DNA from 4 places in the Tepidibacillus sp. LV47 genome. Region 4 is predicted to be linked to each of the others. Evidence: predicted binding sites of a transcription regulator. Region 4 holds the regulator's gene; each other region holds the start of a gene.
The links. Region 4 encodes LexA, which represses DNA repair genes until DNA is damaged. Its sites were predicted from a motif close to CGAACATATGTTCG; they were not measured.

Region 1: the regulator LexA is predicted to act here: its motif matches at 2,255-2,268, upstream of ruvC (crossover junction endodeoxyribonuclease RuvC).
Region 2: the regulator LexA is predicted to act here: its motif matches at 2,860-2,873, upstream of uvrB (excinuclease ABC subunit UvrB).
Region 3: the regulator LexA is predicted to act here: its motif matches at 2,653-2,666, upstream of pcrA (DNA helicase PcrA).

The regions. Positions count from the first base shown of each region.
Region 1 is NZ_JBLWIF010000004.1:25,573-30,104, reverse strand. Features, by position in the region: gene ACMW72_RS06320 (DUF2905 domain-containing protein) at 1-110, opposite strand, end outside; gene ruvB (Holliday junction branch migration DNA helicase RuvB) at 94-1,104, opposite strand; gene ruvA (Holliday junction branch migration protein RuvA) at 1,117-1,734, opposite strand; gene ruvC (crossover junction endodeoxyribonuclease RuvC) at 1,731-2,234, opposite strand; gene ACMW72_RS06300 (BofC C-terminal domain-containing protein) at 2,347-2,886, opposite strand; gene ACMW72_RS06295 (YebC/PmpR family DNA-binding transcriptional regulator) at 2,951-3,694, opposite strand; gene nadE (NAD(+) synthase) at 3,807-4,532, opposite strand, start outside.
Region 2 is NZ_JBLWIF010000002.1:286,541-291,072, reverse strand. Features, by position in the region: gene uvrA (excinuclease ABC subunit UvrA) at 1-729, opposite strand, end outside; gene uvrB (excinuclease ABC subunit UvrB) at 732-2,705, opposite strand; gene ACMW72_RS04555 (PDZ domain-containing protein) at 3,116-4,372, opposite strand; gene ACMW72_RS04550 (S41 family peptidase) at 4,457-4,532, opposite strand, start outside.
Region 3 is NZ_JBLWIF010000007.1:102,529-107,060, reverse strand. Features, by position in the region: gene ACMW72_RS09270 (YerC/YecD family TrpR-related protein) at 1-208, shown strand, start outside; gene ACMW72_RS09265 (heptaprenylglyceryl phosphate synthase) at 259-960, shown strand; gene ACMW72_RS09260 (class I SAM-dependent rRNA methyltransferase) at 983-2,200, shown strand; gene pcrA (DNA helicase PcrA) at 2,708-4,532, shown strand, end outside.
Region 4 is NZ_JBLWIF010000001.1:80,047-84,578, forward strand. Features, by position in the region: gene ACMW72_RS00370 (dicarboxylate/amino acid:cation symporter) at 1-633, opposite strand, end outside; gene ACMW72_RS00375 (recombinase family protein) at 698-1,363, opposite strand; gene lexA (transcriptional repressor LexA) at 1,594-2,214, shown strand; gene glnA (type I glutamate--ammonia ligase) at 2,266-3,600, opposite strand; gene ACMW72_RS00390 (MerR family transcriptional regulator) at 3,659-4,063, opposite strand; gene ACMW72_RS00395 (aminotransferase class I/II-fold pyridoxal phosphate-dependent enzyme) at 4,156-4,532, opposite strand, start outside.

The DNA of each region.
Region 1 (4,532 bases), on a different contig from region 4:
TCCCCTGGAAGTCGGCCTAATGAAAGGAATCTTCCGCCAACTTGCCAGAGAATCCCTACAATAATGAACACGATTCCAATACTAATCAACAGTTTAGGCATTGGATTCATTGGGAATGCTCCTTCCTAGATGTTGATATGCCGCATGAGTAACCATTCTTCCCCGAGGGGTTCGTTGTAAAAAGCCAATTTGCATGAGATAAGGTTCATAAACATCCTCAATCGTATTCGACTCTTCCCCAATGGAAGCGGCCAAAGTATCCAAACCAACCGGACCACCACGATAAGTATCGATAATGGTTGCCAATAATTTATGGTCAATATGATCAAGTCCCAAACGATCTACTTGAATCTGCTCCAAAGAAGATCTAGCAACTTCCTCGGTGATCATCCCATCCCCTACGACTTGGGCGAAATCTCGCACCCGTTTTAATAAACGGTTTGCCACCCTGGGCGTTCCTCTTGAACGTAAAGCGATTTCTCTCGCTGCTTCTCCCATAATTTGCACACCTAATAAGTCTGCAGCCCGCATTACAATTTGTGTTAATTCATCAACGGTATAATATTCTAAGCGACTTACAACACCAAAACGGTCGCGAAGAGGAGAGGATAATAATCCTGCTCTTGTGGTTGCTCCAATTAAGGTGAACTTGGGAAGGTCTAGTCGAACCGATCTTGCGCTGGGCCCTTTACCAATAATAATATCTAGGGCATAGTCTTCCATCGCAGAATAAAGAACTTCCTCGACAGTACGATGAAGGCGGTGAATTTCATCGATAAAGAGCACATCTCCTTCTTGGAGATTCGTCAAAATGGCAGCTAGATCCCCAGGTCGTTCAATCGCAGGACCTGATGTGGTGCGAATCCCTACTCCCATTTCGTTAGCAATAATATTGGAAAGGGTAGTTTTCCCTAACCCTGGCGGACCATAAAGAAGGACATGGTCTAAGGGTTCATTCCGCATCTTTGCCGCTTCAATAAACACTTTTAAATTTTCTTTTACTCTAGCTTGCCCGATATATTCCGATAAAAAACGAGGACGCAGGCTAAATTCGACACTTTGATCCTCCGTTAACATCTGAGCGGAGATAATGCGATCTTCCAATGCCTCTTCCTCCTATTCTCTCATCAGATTTTGTAATGCCTGTTTAATTAATCGATCAAGGGGTTCTCCCTTTTCAATCAAAGGTTGCAAGCTTTTTAAAACTTGATGAATCTCTTGATCATGATAACCTAAGGATTTGAGCGCTTCTTTTAGATCGGAACCATGTTTAGTAGAGATGATCCCTTCTTCTTTCCTTTTCATTATATCAAAAAGATTCCCTCTAAAACTTAATCCTTTCACTTTATCTTTTAAATCTAAAATGATCCGTTGTGCTGTTTTTTTGCCAACTCCTGGCAATTGGGTTAAAAACTTCTCATCCTCAGAGGCAATGGCCTGGATCACTTGATTGAGGTTCCCTTGACCAATCATCGCTAGTGCTCCTTTTGGTCCAATCCCCGATACCCCTAATAATAAGCGAAAGAGATAGCGTTCTTCTTTATTTTGAAATCCATAAAGACCCATCCAATCCTCACGCATATAGTGGTGAGTATAAATCAGACAAGGTTGATTAAGCTTTGGATGATAGAATTCGGGTCTCGGGACAAAAACCTGATAACCTACCCCATTTACATTGACAATCACTGACTCTTCATCGATATCGACAACAATTCCTTGGACAAAATCGATCATATGGTTTTCCCCTTGTTCAGTAAAAAAGTCATTTTCGCCGAATGAGCATGACAAATGGCAATCGCTAAAGCATCCGCCACATCATCTGGCTTCGGAATCTCCTTTAAATTCAAATACATCTTAACCATTTCTTGAATTTGTCTTTTTTCTGCTCTTCCATAACCTACTATCGCTTGTTTCACTTGTAATGGTGTATATTCGAAAACGGGAAGTCCTGCCTCAACTGCTGCTAACATGAGAACTCCTCTTGCCTGTCCAACGGTAAACGCTGTGGTTACGTTTTTATTAAAATAAAGTTTTTCGATGGAAACGGCTTCGGGTTGATAGGTCGCAATGATTTCTTTCGCTGCATCATAAACTTGTTTTAGACGAATTCCTGTATCTAATCCAGCTTTGGTCTGGATGCTCCCATATTGAAGAGGACGAACTTGATTTCCTTCTTTTTTAATAACACCAAAACCAACGATCGCAATTCCCGGATCAAAACCTAAAATAATCACGAAACTCCCCCATCAAGATACGAACATATATTTTCATCATGCTGATTATACCAAAAAAATGCATCAAAAAAAAGCCACGAAACCGTGACTTTTTCCTTGAGCAACCTAAAAACTATTCCTTTGTAAATTCACTAAAGGTAGATAACACACTATTATACTCTGCTAAATTGTGAACAGGAATTCCTTCTTGCAATTGACGGACCGGTTCTTTAGGCAGTCCTGTTTCTAAACTCTCGATATCAATCTGAAAAAACGTTTCAATGACTTGTTTATTCTTCGCATCCCCTTTATATAAAATGAGATGCCCATCTGGACTTAATCCAAAATAAGCGCCCTTGCAATCAGGGGATAGTTCCTTTAGATTTCTTTTTAAGATAATCTCCCTTTTATCCGGGTCGACTTTCTCAACGGTCCAGTCTGGATATTTTTGTGAAATGTCCTTTAATAATAGAACCTCATCTTTTTTTTCAACGATGTCTTTCCCACATGCATAATGGGAAATTAGTGTTAACTTCATCGGGATAGGTGTATTCACTTTTCGTACCGATGATAAGTTTGAATCACTTAGAAAGTAAATGGATATGGCTAGGATAACAAATAAAGATAAAAGAATAAAACGAATCCACTTCCTAAAAATTAAATGAAAAAACATGAAAAAACCCCTTTTTCTTGAGTTTTTTCCTAGTCATACCCAATTTTTCGTCAATTTATACATTTTATTCTTCGAATTCACTATCATCAATATCTGCATTCGTTTGTACCGATTGAACATCGTCTAAGTCTTCCAGTGCATCGATGAGTTTAATCATTGCTTTGGCGTTTTCCCCTGTTAGGGCGATTGTATTTTGTGGGATCATGGTAATTTCCGCTTCTTCAAATTCAAGTCCTTGTTGTTCTAAAGAAGTTTTTACATTTTCAAATTGTTCTGGTGTTGTATAAATTTCGTAATCATCTTCTTCAACCTTTAAATCTTCAGCACCTGCTTCTAACGCCATCATCATGATACTATCTTCGTCTAAATCTGTCTTCTTTTTATCGATGATAAGAACCCCTTTTCGCTCAAACATCCAGGTAACGCTTCCTGTCTCACCAAGGCTCCCGCCGTTCTTGTTAAAGGCATGGCGGACTTCTGCAGCAGTACGATTCCGATTATCCGTCAAACATTGAACCATAACCGCTACTCCGCCAGGTCCATATCCTTCATAGGTGATTTCCTCGTAATTACTATCGGTTTCACCCAACGCTTTTTTGATCGTACGTTCAATATTATCGCTAGGCATATTGTTTTTCTTTGCCTTTTGAATCGCTAATTTTAATTTAAAGTTTACATTAGGGTCAGGCCCACCATTACGGACTGCGACGAAAATTTCCTTCGAGATCTTTGTGAAAATTTTCGCTTTAATTGCATCTTGACGTCCTTTGCGATGCATGATGTTTTTCCATTTTGAATGACCTGCCATCCTAATTCTCCTCTCAATTAAATTCACAACCATATGTTTGATTAAATTCCAGACATAAGTTTAGCACAGCACATGTAAACGGGTAAACAGGTTTTGTTTCCAGATATCAGCCCTAAACTCCCGGCATTAACGATCGTTTGTGTTCACTGATTTGATGTAAATATTCAATCTTTTCGATGACTTCTGGTTTTCCTTCTCCTGTAAGGAGATAACGATCTAAATCTTCATAGCTAAAACCCATTTCACTTTCATCAGTTTGTCCAACCCATAAATCAGCTGATGGGGGTTTAGTGATAATGGACTCAGGAATGCCCAATTCCTCTGCTACCATTCGAATTTGATGTTTGGTTAGACTTGCGACTGGATTGAAATCTGCGAGTCCATCCCCACCTTTTGTCATATAGCCAACATAAATTTCCGAGTAGTTACAAGTATCGGCAACAAGATATCCTTTTTGTCCTGCTATTGCATAAAGGCTTGTCATTCGTAATCTTGCTTTGGTGTTTCCTTTTTGTAAGTCACTTAATGGTTCAACCTTCTCAATCTCGGATAAAATTGCATCAAAAGCAGGTCCAACATCAATCGTCACCAGGTTTAAATCAAGGGTTTCTGCCAATTTCTTGGCATCTTTTTCATGAATGGGATTGGAATAAGCAGGCATCCAGATTCCTAATACCCGGTCGTTCCCTAATGCCTTCAAACATAATGCAGCAGTTACCGCACTATCAATCCCTCCAGAAATACCGACAACGACTCCTTTCGCTTTGGCTTTTTCCACATAATTTCGAATAAAATTGACCCGATCCTGGATATCTTCTTGAATTCTTTCCTTATATTG
Region 2 (4,532 bases), on a different contig from region 4:
CTCTTCTTGGCCAATGATATCGACCAATACTTGCCCATCTGCCAATTGTAAGGCCGTTTCAAGGGAATCGGCTAACCTTGTTTCAATATCAGATTTAAGAATAATACGATCGACCACTACTTCGATGGTATGTTTTTTGTTTTTTTCTAGTTTGATTTCTTCTCCAAGATCATAGATTTCTCCGTCGATCCGAACGCGAACAAATCCTTCTTTTTTTATATAGTCTAATGTTTTCACATGTTCCCCTTTACGTCCCTTGACAATCGGGGCTAAGATTTGGATTTTCGTTCGTTCTGGATAAGTTAAAATCCGATCTACCATCTGATCGATGGTTTGGGCAGAGATTTCGACACCATGTTCAGGACAATGGGGTTTGCCAATTCGCGCAAATAACAAGCGCAAATAGTCATAGATTTCAGTAACCGTTCCCACGGTTGAACGGGGATTGCGGCTTGTTGTTTTTTGATCAATAGAGATCGCTGGAGATAGACCTTCAATGGAATCTACATCTGGTTTATCCATCTGACCTAAGAATTGCCTTGCATAGGCTGAAAGAGATTCTACATAACGGCGCTGCCCTTCTGCATAAATCGTATCAAAAGCTAAAGAGGACTTCCCTGAACCGCTTAGTCCTGTTAAGACAACGAATTTATCTCGTGGTATAGATACATCGATATTTTTCAGGTTATGAACTCTCGCTCCTTTAATTTCAATCGATTCTTTTGCCATTTTTAAGCTCCTTCCGCCTTCAATTCAAATAAGAGATCACGCAATTTTGCTGCTTGTTCGAAATCCAATGCTTTTGCAGCGGCATGCATTTCCTTTTCGATGCGTTCGATCATTTGTGCCCGCTCTTTTTTCGTGAGCTTTTTCTTTTTACCGTATTCAGCTTGATCTTCGGCTACTTTTACAGCTTCAATCACATCGCTGATTTTTTTCTTAATCGTTTTTGGAATGATGCCATGTTCCTGATTATATGCCATTTGGATCCTGCGACGACGATTGGTTTCATCGATGGCGATTTTCATTGAATCCGTCATTTTGTCCGCATACATAATCACTTTTCCATTGGCATTCCTTGCCGCTCGGCCAATCGTTTGAATTAATGATCGTTCTGAGCGCAAGAAGCCTTCTTTATCCGCATCTAAGATGGCAACAAGGGAAACTTCGGGAATGTCTAATCCCTCACGCAAAAGGTTAATTCCGATTAAAACGTCAAATTCACCTAAACGTAAATCGCGAATAATTTGCATTCTTTCTAATGTTTTGATATCCGAATGAAGATAACGAACCTTAATTCCAATTTCTTCTAGGTAGTCGGTTAAGTCTTCTGCCATTTTTTTTGTTAATGTAGTGACTAATACCCGTTCCTCTCGTTTAATCCGTTCTTGGATTTCTCCTATTAAATCATCGATTTGTCCTTTAATAGGTCTTACTTCGATTTCAGGGTCCAATAATCCTGTTGGCCGGATAATCTGTTCCACCACTTCAGGGGATTGTTCTAATTCATAAGGTCCAGGTGTTGCCGAAACGTAAATAATTTGATGAATATGCTTTTCAAACTCTTCAAACGTTAGTGGTCGGTTATCTAATGCGGATGGCAGGCGGAAACCATGCTCTACTAATATTTCTTTTCGTGCCCTGTCTCCGTTATACATTCCTCGAATCTGTGGGATGGTAACATGGGATTCATCGATAATCATGAGAAAATCATCTGGGAAATAATCTAACAATGTATAAGGGGTGGAACCAGCAGGTCTTCCCTCAAGATGGCGAGAATAATTTTCAATCCCAGAACAAAATCCTACTTCCTGCATCATTTCAATATCATATCTGGTGCGTTGTTCTAATCGTTGAGCTTCTAATAATTTTCCTTGTTCTTTTAGCTCCTTTAACCGTTCTTCTAATTCTGCCTCAATATTTTTAATTGCCCTTCTCATCTTTTCTTCACGTGTGACAAAGTGGGAAGCAGGGAAAATGGCCACATGTTCCCGATCCCCAATAATTTCCCCTGTTAAAACATCGATTTCACGAATTCGTTCAATTTCATCGCCAAAAAACTCGATCCGAACCGCTTGCTCTCCTCGAGATACAGGGAAAATTTCCAAAACATCTCCTCGAACCCGAAATGTACCACGGACGAAATTCAGATCATTTCGTTGATATTGAATATCTACCAGCTTGCGCAGGATTTCTTTCATGTCTTTTTCCATGCCAACTCGCAAGGAAAGAACAAGATTGCGGTATTCTTCTGGCGAACCTAAACCATAGATACTAGAAACACTAGCAACAATAATCACATCTCTCCGTTCAAATAAAGCACTGGTTGCTGAGTGACGCAATTTATCGATTTCATCGTTAATCTTCGCATCTTTTTCAATATAAGTATCTGTTTGTGGAACATAAGCTTCTGGTTGATAATAATCATAATAGCTTACAAAATATTCTACTGCATTATGAGGAAAGAATTGTTTGAACTCACTGGCCAATTGTGCAGCTAAGGTTTTATTATGAGCGATAACCAATGTTGGTTTATTCACTTTAGCAATGACGTTGGCCATGGTAAAGGTTTTCCCTGTACCTGTTGCTCCTAATAGTATTTGATGTTTTTTATTCGCTTTTATCCCTTGAACTAAAGCTTCAATCGCTTTAGGTTGATCTCCTTGTGGTTGAAAATCGGATACTAATTGGAAGATCTGTTCCACAACCAATCTCCCCTTTCGTAACAATTTAGCAAAGCAAATCGTTCAAAACTCGAACTCTTAGTACATACTAAAAGATAATTATAACATATTTATAGTAAAAATTAGCTTTTGACCAGTATTTTATCATTAGAAGTTATGTTCTTTTACCTATTCAAGAACAAATGTTCTTTATTCATTATAGGCTTTTTGTCAACCATTTTCAAATCTTGTTGCTTGCTTTTTATGTTCTATATCTATTTTCATACGTTAAAAAAAGGTTTGTATATTCCATCGCGCTCCGTTATCCGTGCCCTTCTATGAATAAAGATAAAGGCGAGAAGGGCACTTCTGAAAGTCGCAGCTTATGGAATATACAAACCCCCTAAATGATAAATGTTATCTGGTAGCCTAGATCAATCATATTTTTATGTTTAAGCGCTTCGGGAAACTTTTATTACTTTTTGTTTCAATAATTGCAATAGATTCGTATCTTTTACCTCGATGTAATAAGGGGCTTGATCATCAGGTGCAAGTAAAATTCCTAACTGGTGATGGTCCCCTGCATATAGAGAATGTTGTACCAACTTAATGTGGCCTGCTTCATTGATGATCTCCAATTTCGTAAAAGCAGGCTGTAATTGAAGTGCATCATACAACTCTGTTCGGGTAGCAACCTGCATACCATTTACCTTTTTAATCACTTCACCAGCTTTAATCCCCATTCGATCTGCAGGACTGTTTGGAAGTACTGCTAATATCTTCAAACCATCTTTTGGATGAACGTATATTGGTGGCAAAACTCTTTCTTTACGTTTTCCCCACAAATGAATTCCTTCGTGTGCAAGTCCCGCAAAAATCGCAGCAATGAATTGAAACGGCATCCATTGTTCAGCTAGAAAAGCCATAGCGAGTAACAACATGCTATAAATGATGAGGTGCTTTGCTGCGATCTTACTTTTCTCATAGGAAGAATAAACAATTGTCAATTCAGAATAGCCAATGAGAACAGGAACAGGAAACAGCGAAAACGTAGTTGCTGCCCCAAAGATTGGCCACCATGATCCAAACTGAAGCGAATTCATCGTAGCATCTCCTGTTGCTACTAGAAGAAATAACGGGGCAAGCCAAAAGGATTGGATATGATATCCACCCACTAATTTCCCTCGTTTGGTTTCAACAAATAGTGGGGTTGCTTGTTTCCCTGCTTGAAGTCGAATCAGGATCCCCTCTACCAAATGTAAAATGGCTACGATCGCAATAAGGGAGGGTACATGAATATCTTTTAGAACATTTAAAATTGGGTCAAAAACTGATGCCTGAGGAACTGGGAATATCTGTATCAGTGAAACCATGAGACCTAAGATCCCAACAGAATAAGATAAACAGAGAAAACGTATATGAAAAAGGGCTAAGATTCCAGTAATCAGCCAAAGAAGCCACATCCCCGTTGGCTGAAATACCACACCTAAACCAACCATTAATAAAGAAGCAATCATTCCGCCTATAAAACCATAACTAAGAGAAAGGATTACTTCTTGAGAAAGGGAATGAATACGGGCACTAAATAATTTCCGTTCCAACTGAATTTGTCTCCTATATTGTAATACAAGCAGGAATATACCAATATAAAATAACGGTTGGAGAAATAATAAACCGATTTGAGTTAACATCTGTTGTAGAATGGCCATTCGCCGTTTCCTCCTTTAAATACAAAAACCACAAAACAAAACGTTTTGTGGTTTTACATTCGACATTTCCCAGATGATTCCTTCTTATTTGATCAATTTTAATAAAGTCTCAATCGCTGCCTTTAATTGCAAATCATTTTCAGGATCTTTGATTCGCTCA
Region 3 (4,532 bases), on a different contig from region 4:
GTTAGCCCAACGTCTTGAAGTGGCCCGAATGTTAATGAAAGGCTATACGTATAACCAAATTGAAACAGAGACAGGTGCAAGTACAGCAACAATATCCAGAGTGAAAAGATGCCTCAATTATGGAAATGATGGCTATAAAATGGTATTAGATCGGTTATACTTAGGTCAATCAGAAGCAAAACAAATAGACGAAGATGGGAGAGAGTAGTATATGTTTCTACTCTCTTTTTAATGTTATTGCCTTTGTAGGAGGAATCTATGAATCATCCATTTTTATCAGGTTTAAAACATATGTTTAAATTAGATCCCAATCGTTTCATTACAAAACAGCAAATTGAACAATTATGCCATACGGATACTGATGCTATTTTAGTGGGTGGTACTTTGGGGGTCACCTATGAAGATACCCATTTTCTTTTAAAACAGATTCGCAAGCATGGTAAAATCGCGATTCAAGAAATCTCCGATCTACAAGCCATCGTACCAGGATTTGATTATTATTTTATTCCCTTTGTAGTTAATGCTAAGGATCCGAAATGGATTTTAGATGTTCATCATGAAGCCTTAAAGCGTTATGGGGATTGGGTGAACTGGAATCAAGTTTTTGTCGAAGGGTATATCATTCTTAATGAAGATTCATCGGTTGCACAATTAACAAGAAGCAAAGTTCCAACGGATTTAGAAGATGTACTAGCTTATGCAAGGATCATTGATCAGCTCTTACATTTGCCCATTCTGTATGTGGAATATAGCGGGAGATATGGGAATCCTGAGTGGCTGAAAGAAATTCGGCAAATCGTAGGACATTCCCAAATCTTTTATGGTGGCGGGATTGATTCCTATGACAAAGCAATGGAGATGAGCCGATATGCGGACACCATTATTGTAGGCAATCTGATTTACGAAGATTTTTATACAGCTTTAAAGACTATCCCTACAAAAAATGTTTATCGTTCATAAATATAGTAATGAGGTGGAAAGATTGAAAAACTATACGAAAATATTTTTGCAGCGTAAACGAAAAAAACGATTAGAGCAAGGCCATCCATGGGTTTTTCAAAGTGAAGTGGAGCGAATTGAAGGAAAACTATCCCTAGGGGAACTGGTGCAGATTCTAAATCATCAGGGTGTATTTTTAGCGCTTGGTTATGCCAACCCAAAATCGCAAATTATCGCAAGGGTTTTAAGTTATGATCCCGCTGAAGAGATCGATGCTTCCTTCTTTATTAAACGAATTCAAAAAGCAAAAGAGTATCGGGAACGTTTTTTACCAGGAAGTCGCTCTTACAGGGCCGTATATGGCGAAGCAGACTTTTTGCCAGGTTTAATCGTCGATAAATATGAGGACTACCTTGTCGTTCAAATTCTTTCTTATGGTATGGAACGTTTAAAATCGCACATTTTAGAAGGTCTGTTAACGGTTTTCCAACCAAAAGGAATCTATCTTCGCAACGATGTTCCTGTTCGGGAATTAGAAGGATTGCAACAAGAGACAGGAGTTTGGTACGGAGAGGTTCCAAGATATATTGAGATCATGGAAAATGACTTACGCATCTTAGTTGACGTTTACGAGGGTCAAAAAACAGGTCATTTCTTTGATCAACGGGAAAACCGCGCTGCACTAAAGCTGTTAATGAATGGATGGAAAGAGAAAGGAAAAGAAGGAGCAGAAGTTCTTGATTGTTTTTCTCATACTGGGGGATTTGCGCTTCATGCGGCTTATTATGGGGCAAAAGAAATCACAGCTGTCGATATATCTGAATTAGCGATTGAAACCGCAAAACGAAATGCTCAGCTAAACGGTTTACAAGATCGGATCCGCTTTGAAGTGGCTAATGTCTTTGACTTTTTGCGGGAAAAGGAAAAAGAAGGAAGGAAATATGATGTGGTCATTCTTGATCCACCTGCCTTTGCCAAATCGAGATCCGCTGTGAAAGGAGCTTACCGAGGTTATAAAGAGATTAACCTACGGGGAATGAAACTTCTTCGCGAAGGAGGCTTTTTGGTCACAGCAAGCTGTTCCTATCACATGACCCCTGATTTATTTGTACAGATGATCCAAGATGCTGCTTTTGATGCTCATAAGATTCTGCGGCTCGTATACTTTGCAGGAGCAGGAAAAGATCATCCCGAAATCGCAGGTGTCGATGAAGGGCATTATCTTAAGTTTGCGATTTATGAAGTAAGAAGCAGAGGATAACTGATGTATAGGCTTGTATGTTCTAACGCTACTCCGATTCCTCGCGGTTTTCCATGAATAAACAGTTGGAGGGAAAACTCGCTCGCAAAAGTCGTAGCTTATAGAACATACAAGCCTGTGTTCGAAGATAGTATGTTTGTATATTCCATAAGCAGCGACTTTTGGTAGCCACTTTCTTACCTAAATCATCGTTAAAAGAAAGTGGCGGACAACTGAGATGCGTTGGAATATACAAAGATGATATAGGCTTGTATGTTCTAACGCTACTCCGATTTCTTGCGGTTTTTCTTGAATAAACGGACGGAGGGAAAACTCGCTCGCAAAAGTCGTAGCTTATAGAACATACAAGCCTTTTATTTAAGTATGCTTCGGCATTTATTCTACAAGAAAATAAACGGATTGATTGAACGAATAGGTGCGATTCGATATAATTTGAAAAGAGAAGGAAGAAACGAACAAATGTACTTATCGTTGATCTCTGATAGCGAAGATATGGAAGGTGAAACCATGACACAAGTTCAAGCGGCACAGATTTTTGCAGGCTTAAATCCCCAACAGAAAAAAGCGGTGGAAACGATCAATGGCCCGATTCTCGTATTAGCAGGAGCAGGTAGTGGGAAAACAAAAGTATTAACCCACCGAATCGCCAATCTCATCCATCAAGGAGTTCCCCCTTGGAATATATTAGCGATTACTTTTACCAATAAAGCAGCAAGAGAAATGAAAGAAAGAGTAGCCAAACTTGTTGGGCTTCAAGGAGAAGATATTTGGATTTCAACCTTTCACTCTATGTGTGTAAGAATCTTGCGTAAAGATATTCATCGCATCGATTATTCCAATAATTTCACGATTCTTGATTCTGATGACCAATTCACTGTCGTCAAACAGATCATGAAAGAACTCAATATGGATACGAAAAAACTTGAACCTAGAGCCGTTCTTGCAACCATCAGTCAAGCGAAGAATGAACTAAAAAACCCTGAACAATATGGCAAATCAGCGAGTGATTACTTTAGTCAACAAGTTTTCACCGTTTATCAAAAATATCAAGAACGTTTAAAAGCGAATCAATCTGTTGATTTCGATGATCTCATTATGTTAACCGTTCAATTGTTCCAAAAAAATCCAGATGTTCTAGAATACTATCAACGGAAGTTCCAATATATTCACATCGATGAATATCAAGATACCAACCGTGCTCAATATGTACTTGTTAGGATGCTGGCTGATTATTATCAAAATATCTTTGTCGTTGGTGATACCGATCAATCGATCTACAAATGGCGTGGTGCCGATATTCAAAACATCCTTAAGTTTGAAGAAGACTATCCTAAAGCTCAGCTTATCAAATTAGAACAAAACTATCGCTCCACCAAGAATATTCTAAAAGCGGCCAATGCTGTGATTGAGCATAATACAATGCGCAAACCAAAGAATCTTTGGACTGAAAACCCAGAAGGCAACAAATTAACACTTTATGAATCTATGAACGAGCATGATGAAGCTTACTTTATCGCCAAAGTTATCCAAAAAGGAATTGCCAAAGGGCGACATTATCAAGACTATGCCGTTTTATATCGAACCAATGCCCAGACTCGTGTGATTGAGGAAGTGTTTGTTAAGTCCAATATTCCCTATAAAATCGTTGGCGGAACTAAGTTCTACGATCGCAAAGAGATTAAGGATATCCTTGCTTATTTAAGACTGATCGTGAATCCTGATGACGATATCAGCTTACGAAGAATCATTAATGTACCAAAAAGAGGAATTGGTGCGGCGACAGTTGATAAAATTGCTGAATATGCTGCAAGTCAAGGGATTTCGATGTTTCGAGCGATTGAAGTGGTCGATTTCATTGGGATTGCAACAAAAACAGCGAATAAGATTAGCCAGTTTGCTGAAATGATTCGTGAGTTTAACCAAATGGCAGAATATCTTGGAGTGACAGAATTAACGGAAATGGTACTAGAACGTACCCAATATCGGGAAGAATTAAAGAAGGAGAATCCTTTAGAAGCACAAGCTCGGATTGAAAATATCGAAGAGTTTTTATCTGTTACGATGGAATTTGAGAAGCAAAACGAAGATCAATCACTCATCGCCTTTTTAACCGATCTTGCACTCATTTCTGATGTGGATCAGCTTGACGAGGAAGAAGAAAAGCAAACAGGAGTTACCTTAATGACCTTGCATAGCGCAAAAGGGTTAGAATTCCCTGTCGTTTTCTTAGCCGGATTAGAAGAAGGAATTTTTCCCCATAGTCGGGCGTTGTTTGATGAAGAGGAGATGGAAGAAGAACGACGTCTCGCCTATGTAGGAATCACAAGAGCCG
Region 4 (4,532 bases):
AAGAATTCCTAAACCTTGGGTAGCAATAACAGAAACCATGAGTGAAAAGACCCCAATTGGAGCGAGTTTTAAGATGATCCCCATAATATGATTGATGACTTCATTGGCACTTTCAAAAAATGATAAAAATGGCTTACCCTTTTCCTTCGCCAAGGTGATTCCAAGTCCAAGTAATAAAGAAGTAATAATAATTTGGATCATGTGTCCTGAACTCATTGCTTCAAAAGGATTAACTGGTATAATACTTAACAACCATTCACTTAGGGACATACCTTCTTTTAATTCAACTTTTTGTTGCAAAAGTTGAACACCTATACCTGGTTTGAGTAAGTACGCAAAGAATATTCCGATAAAAAGAGCGACTAAGGAAGTTAAAATATATAATATCATTAATTTAAGACTATATCGACCTATTTTTTTAATATCTTTCATTCTAGTCATACTAACAACTAATGATGCTAAAATAATTGGTACCACAATAAATTGGATAAAACGAATAAAACCAGTTCCTATTAGATGAAAAATATTCTTATCTAGGTATTGAATCGTGTTCTCAGGAAGGTAGAGGTTGAAAATAAAACCTACAACAACACCAAGCAACATCGAAAGCGAAATTTTTGTAGATTGACTCATGTTAGAACTCCTTTCTCTTTTTCTTTAATACGTTACATGATTATATGACAGTTGAAAACTTTAATCAATAATCCGATGTGCTGCTTGATTCTTTTAACTTTTTTTCATATTCTTGGTATCTACGATGTACCGTTGCTTTGGAAATATCATAACCAAATCCACGTAATGTAGCTGCAATTTCATGAAAAGTCAATTCAAGCTTTCTTAAACGAATAATTTCTTCAATGGGAACTTCCTTCTTCTGCCGGCCACCTTGATTAATGTTTTTTAGATTTCTAGCTGGTTCGTATCCGGCTTCTATAGCACGTTTCATTCCACGTGAAATTTTTCGATTATTTAAACGTCGTTGGTATTCCTCGATGATTGCTAGAATTTCTAAGACCATTCCATCCATTTCAGAAACAACTAACTCGCCATCATGTTCTAATGAAACGATCTTTCCTCCATATTTACGAATTTGATGGAGAATGGCAATCTTCGTATTTCCTCTGCCAATCCTTGTCTCATCTTGAATCACTACTGCATCGATTAATCTTTCTTTAAAAAGATGAAGTAGATGGTAGATCCCTTCTCTATCGATTTCGTAACCACTTTCCTGTTCTTCTATTATATCTACAATTGTCCAATTTCTTTTTTGGCAAAAGCGAATGCTTTCTTCCGACTGTCTTTTGAGACTAGTAAACTGTTGATCCCTATCTGTGCTCACCCTCGAATAAATCGCTACTTTCACAATATCCCCTCTCCCTAAAAATTAATGAAAGTAACAAACCAAACTAAGATATCCAGTATAAAATGAAACATTACTCTAGCATTTAATATGACCAGAAAAGGACAGATTTAGTATAACACTTTTTTATAGTGAAACAAAATTTCTGATCAAAAATATCAGAACGAATGTTTGCAATCTCACTTTCCTATGATATAATAAAATAAAAATTGGAATATTATGTGAGGTGTCATATGAATAAATTATCCAATCGACAAAAAGCGATTTTAGATTTTATCAAGCAAACCGTAAGGGAAAAAGGATATCCCCCATCTGTTCGAGAGATCGGTGAAGCTGTTGGACTAGCCTCTAGTTCTACTGTACATGGTCACTTGGCTCGGTTAGAGAAAAAAGGGCTTATTCGAAGAGATGCTACAAAACCAAGAGCAATAGAGATTCTTACGGATGATTTTGATCGGGAAACAAATGGTCAACAAGTCGTAAAAGTACCTGTAATTGGTAAAGTAACTGCAGGATTACCAATTACTGCAATTGAAAATATTGAAGATTATTTTCCTTTACCCGCCCATATAATTAACGGTGACCAGGTATATATGTTAACTGTTCAAGGTGACAGTATGATTGAAGCTGGAATTTTGGATGGGGATTATGTAATTGTTCGTCAACAACCTGTCGCGAATAATGGCGAAATTGTTGTGGCGATGACCGAAGATGGTGAAGCAACGGTTAAACGATTCTTTAAAGAAAAGAATCAAATTCGTCTTCAACCTGAAAATTCATCGATGGAACCAATCCTATTAAAAGATGTGATTATTCTTGGCAAGGTCATCGGTGTATTTCGACAAATCCATTAATTTTTATGCAATAATTTAACCCCTAACATATCGTTAGGGGTTATGATAACATTAGTATAATTTCAAATATTGATCTCTTTCCCATTGGTGAACTTGAGTTCTAAACATATCCCATTCAATTCGTTTTGCAGCTACAAAATGCTCGACAGCGTGCTCACCAAGAGCGGATAAGATTAATTCATTTTTAAGTAATTCCTGAATCGCTTCTTCTAAGCTAGTTGGCAGGTTTTCAATTCCCTCACGTTTTCTTTCCTCTTCCGTCATGTGATAAATATTTCGGTCAATTGGAGCTGGTAATGGTAATTTATTCTTAATCCCATCAAGTCCAGCTTTTAATAGCACTGTTAAAGCTAAATATGGATTTGCTGAGGGATCAGGATGGCGAACCTCAATTCTTGTGCTTAAACCTCTAGAAGCAGGAACTCGTATTAATGGGCTTCTATTTAAAGCTGACCATGCTACATATACAGGTGCTTCGTAACCAGGAACCAAACGTTTGTAGGAATTCACTGTAGGATTGGTAATGGCTGTTAACGAACGAGCATGTTTTAATACTCCTGCAATAAAATACCTCGCAGTTTCAGAAAGACCTAGAGGATCGTTTGGATCATAAAAAGTATTTTGATTACCCTTAAATAAGGAAAGATGAAGATGCATACCTGATCCATTTACACCGAATAAAGGTTTTGGCATAAATGTAGCATGTAACCCATGCTTACGGGCGATTGTTTTTACCACAAGTTGGAATGTTTGGATATTATCAGCTGTACGCACAGCATCTGCATATTTAAAATCGATCTCATGTTGTCCAGGCGCAACTTCATGGTGGGAAGCTTCTACTTCAAATCCCATTTTATCTAATATTAATACGATATCTCGACGACAGTTTTCCCCTAAGTCAACTGGAGCTAAGTCAAAATAAGCGCCATTATCATTTAACTTTAGTGTAGGTTCACCTTCTTCATCCGTTTTAAAAAGGAAAAATTCAGGTTCAGGACCTACATTCATCGCAGAAAAACCTAATTCTTCTGCTTCTTTCATCGCTCTCTTCAATATTCCCCTAGGATCTCCAGGGAATGGTCTTCCGTCAGGTAAATAAATATCACAAATTAATCGAGCAACTGCACCTTCCTCTGATTCCCACGGGAAAATAACCCACGTATCTAAATCTGGATATAAATACATATCTGATTCCTCAATCCGAACAAATCCTTCAATTGAAGAACCATCAAACATAATTTTGTTATCCAGAGCTTTTTCCAATTGACTGACAGGAATTTCTACGTTTTTGATTACACCAAGTAGATCTGTAAACATTAATCGGATAAAACGAACATTTTTTTCTTTTGCCATTCTTAAAATGTCGTCTTTACTATACCTTGACATGTTCTACACTCTCCCTATTTTTAATGATTTATCTCAAATGCAAAAGCATTGAGGAACTTTAGTGAAAAAACCTTGAAATTTCCCCTTGAATTAATGAATGGGTTTTGCCTGGGCGTAAATCTAAAATTTCTCGCATCACCATCTCACGTAACCTAGCATCAGATATAATATCGATTTTATTTTTACGAGAGAGTTGAGCTTCTTTTTCCCTTTCTTCTTGTTCTCTGCGTGCAAAGATCTCTTTTATTCCTGCAATATTTACTTTCTTTTCTAAAAGACTTTTAATCTCCAATAGTTTTTCAATATCGTTAAAAGAAAAAAGTCGTTGTCGTCCTTTTGTACGAGCTGGATGGATTAACCCTTGTTCTTCATAATAACGGATTTGTCTAGCAGACAATTCGGTTAATTGCATGACAATTCCGATTGGAAAAAGAGGTAGATTTCTTCGTTCCAAATCAGTCATATCTATCCTCTCCTTAATTTATTATGCTTCTATTTTATTCTTTGTAAATTTACTTGTCAATATAATGTTAGAAAATATAACATATATTTTTTTTAAAAATCTATTGAAAGTATTCCTTTTTCCATCATATTTTGAATCGCTGTCAATAAACCCCATTTTACGTGTTGATAAGTGAGACCCCCTTGAATGTAAGCAATATATGGCTCGCGAATCGGAGCATCACCAGATAGTTCTAAACTTGCCCCTTGAACAAATGTACCTGCTGCCATAATCACTGGGTCTTGATAACCAGGCATTAAATTTGGTTCTGGTACAACATGGGAATCAATAGGAGAGCCTTTTTGAATCCCTTGGAGAAAGGCAATTAATGAATCTGCGTTATCAAACTGGATCGCTTGAATAATATCATTTCTTTTTTCCGTCCAATGAGGATTCGTCTTGAACCCTAATCCTTCAAGGAAAGCAGAAG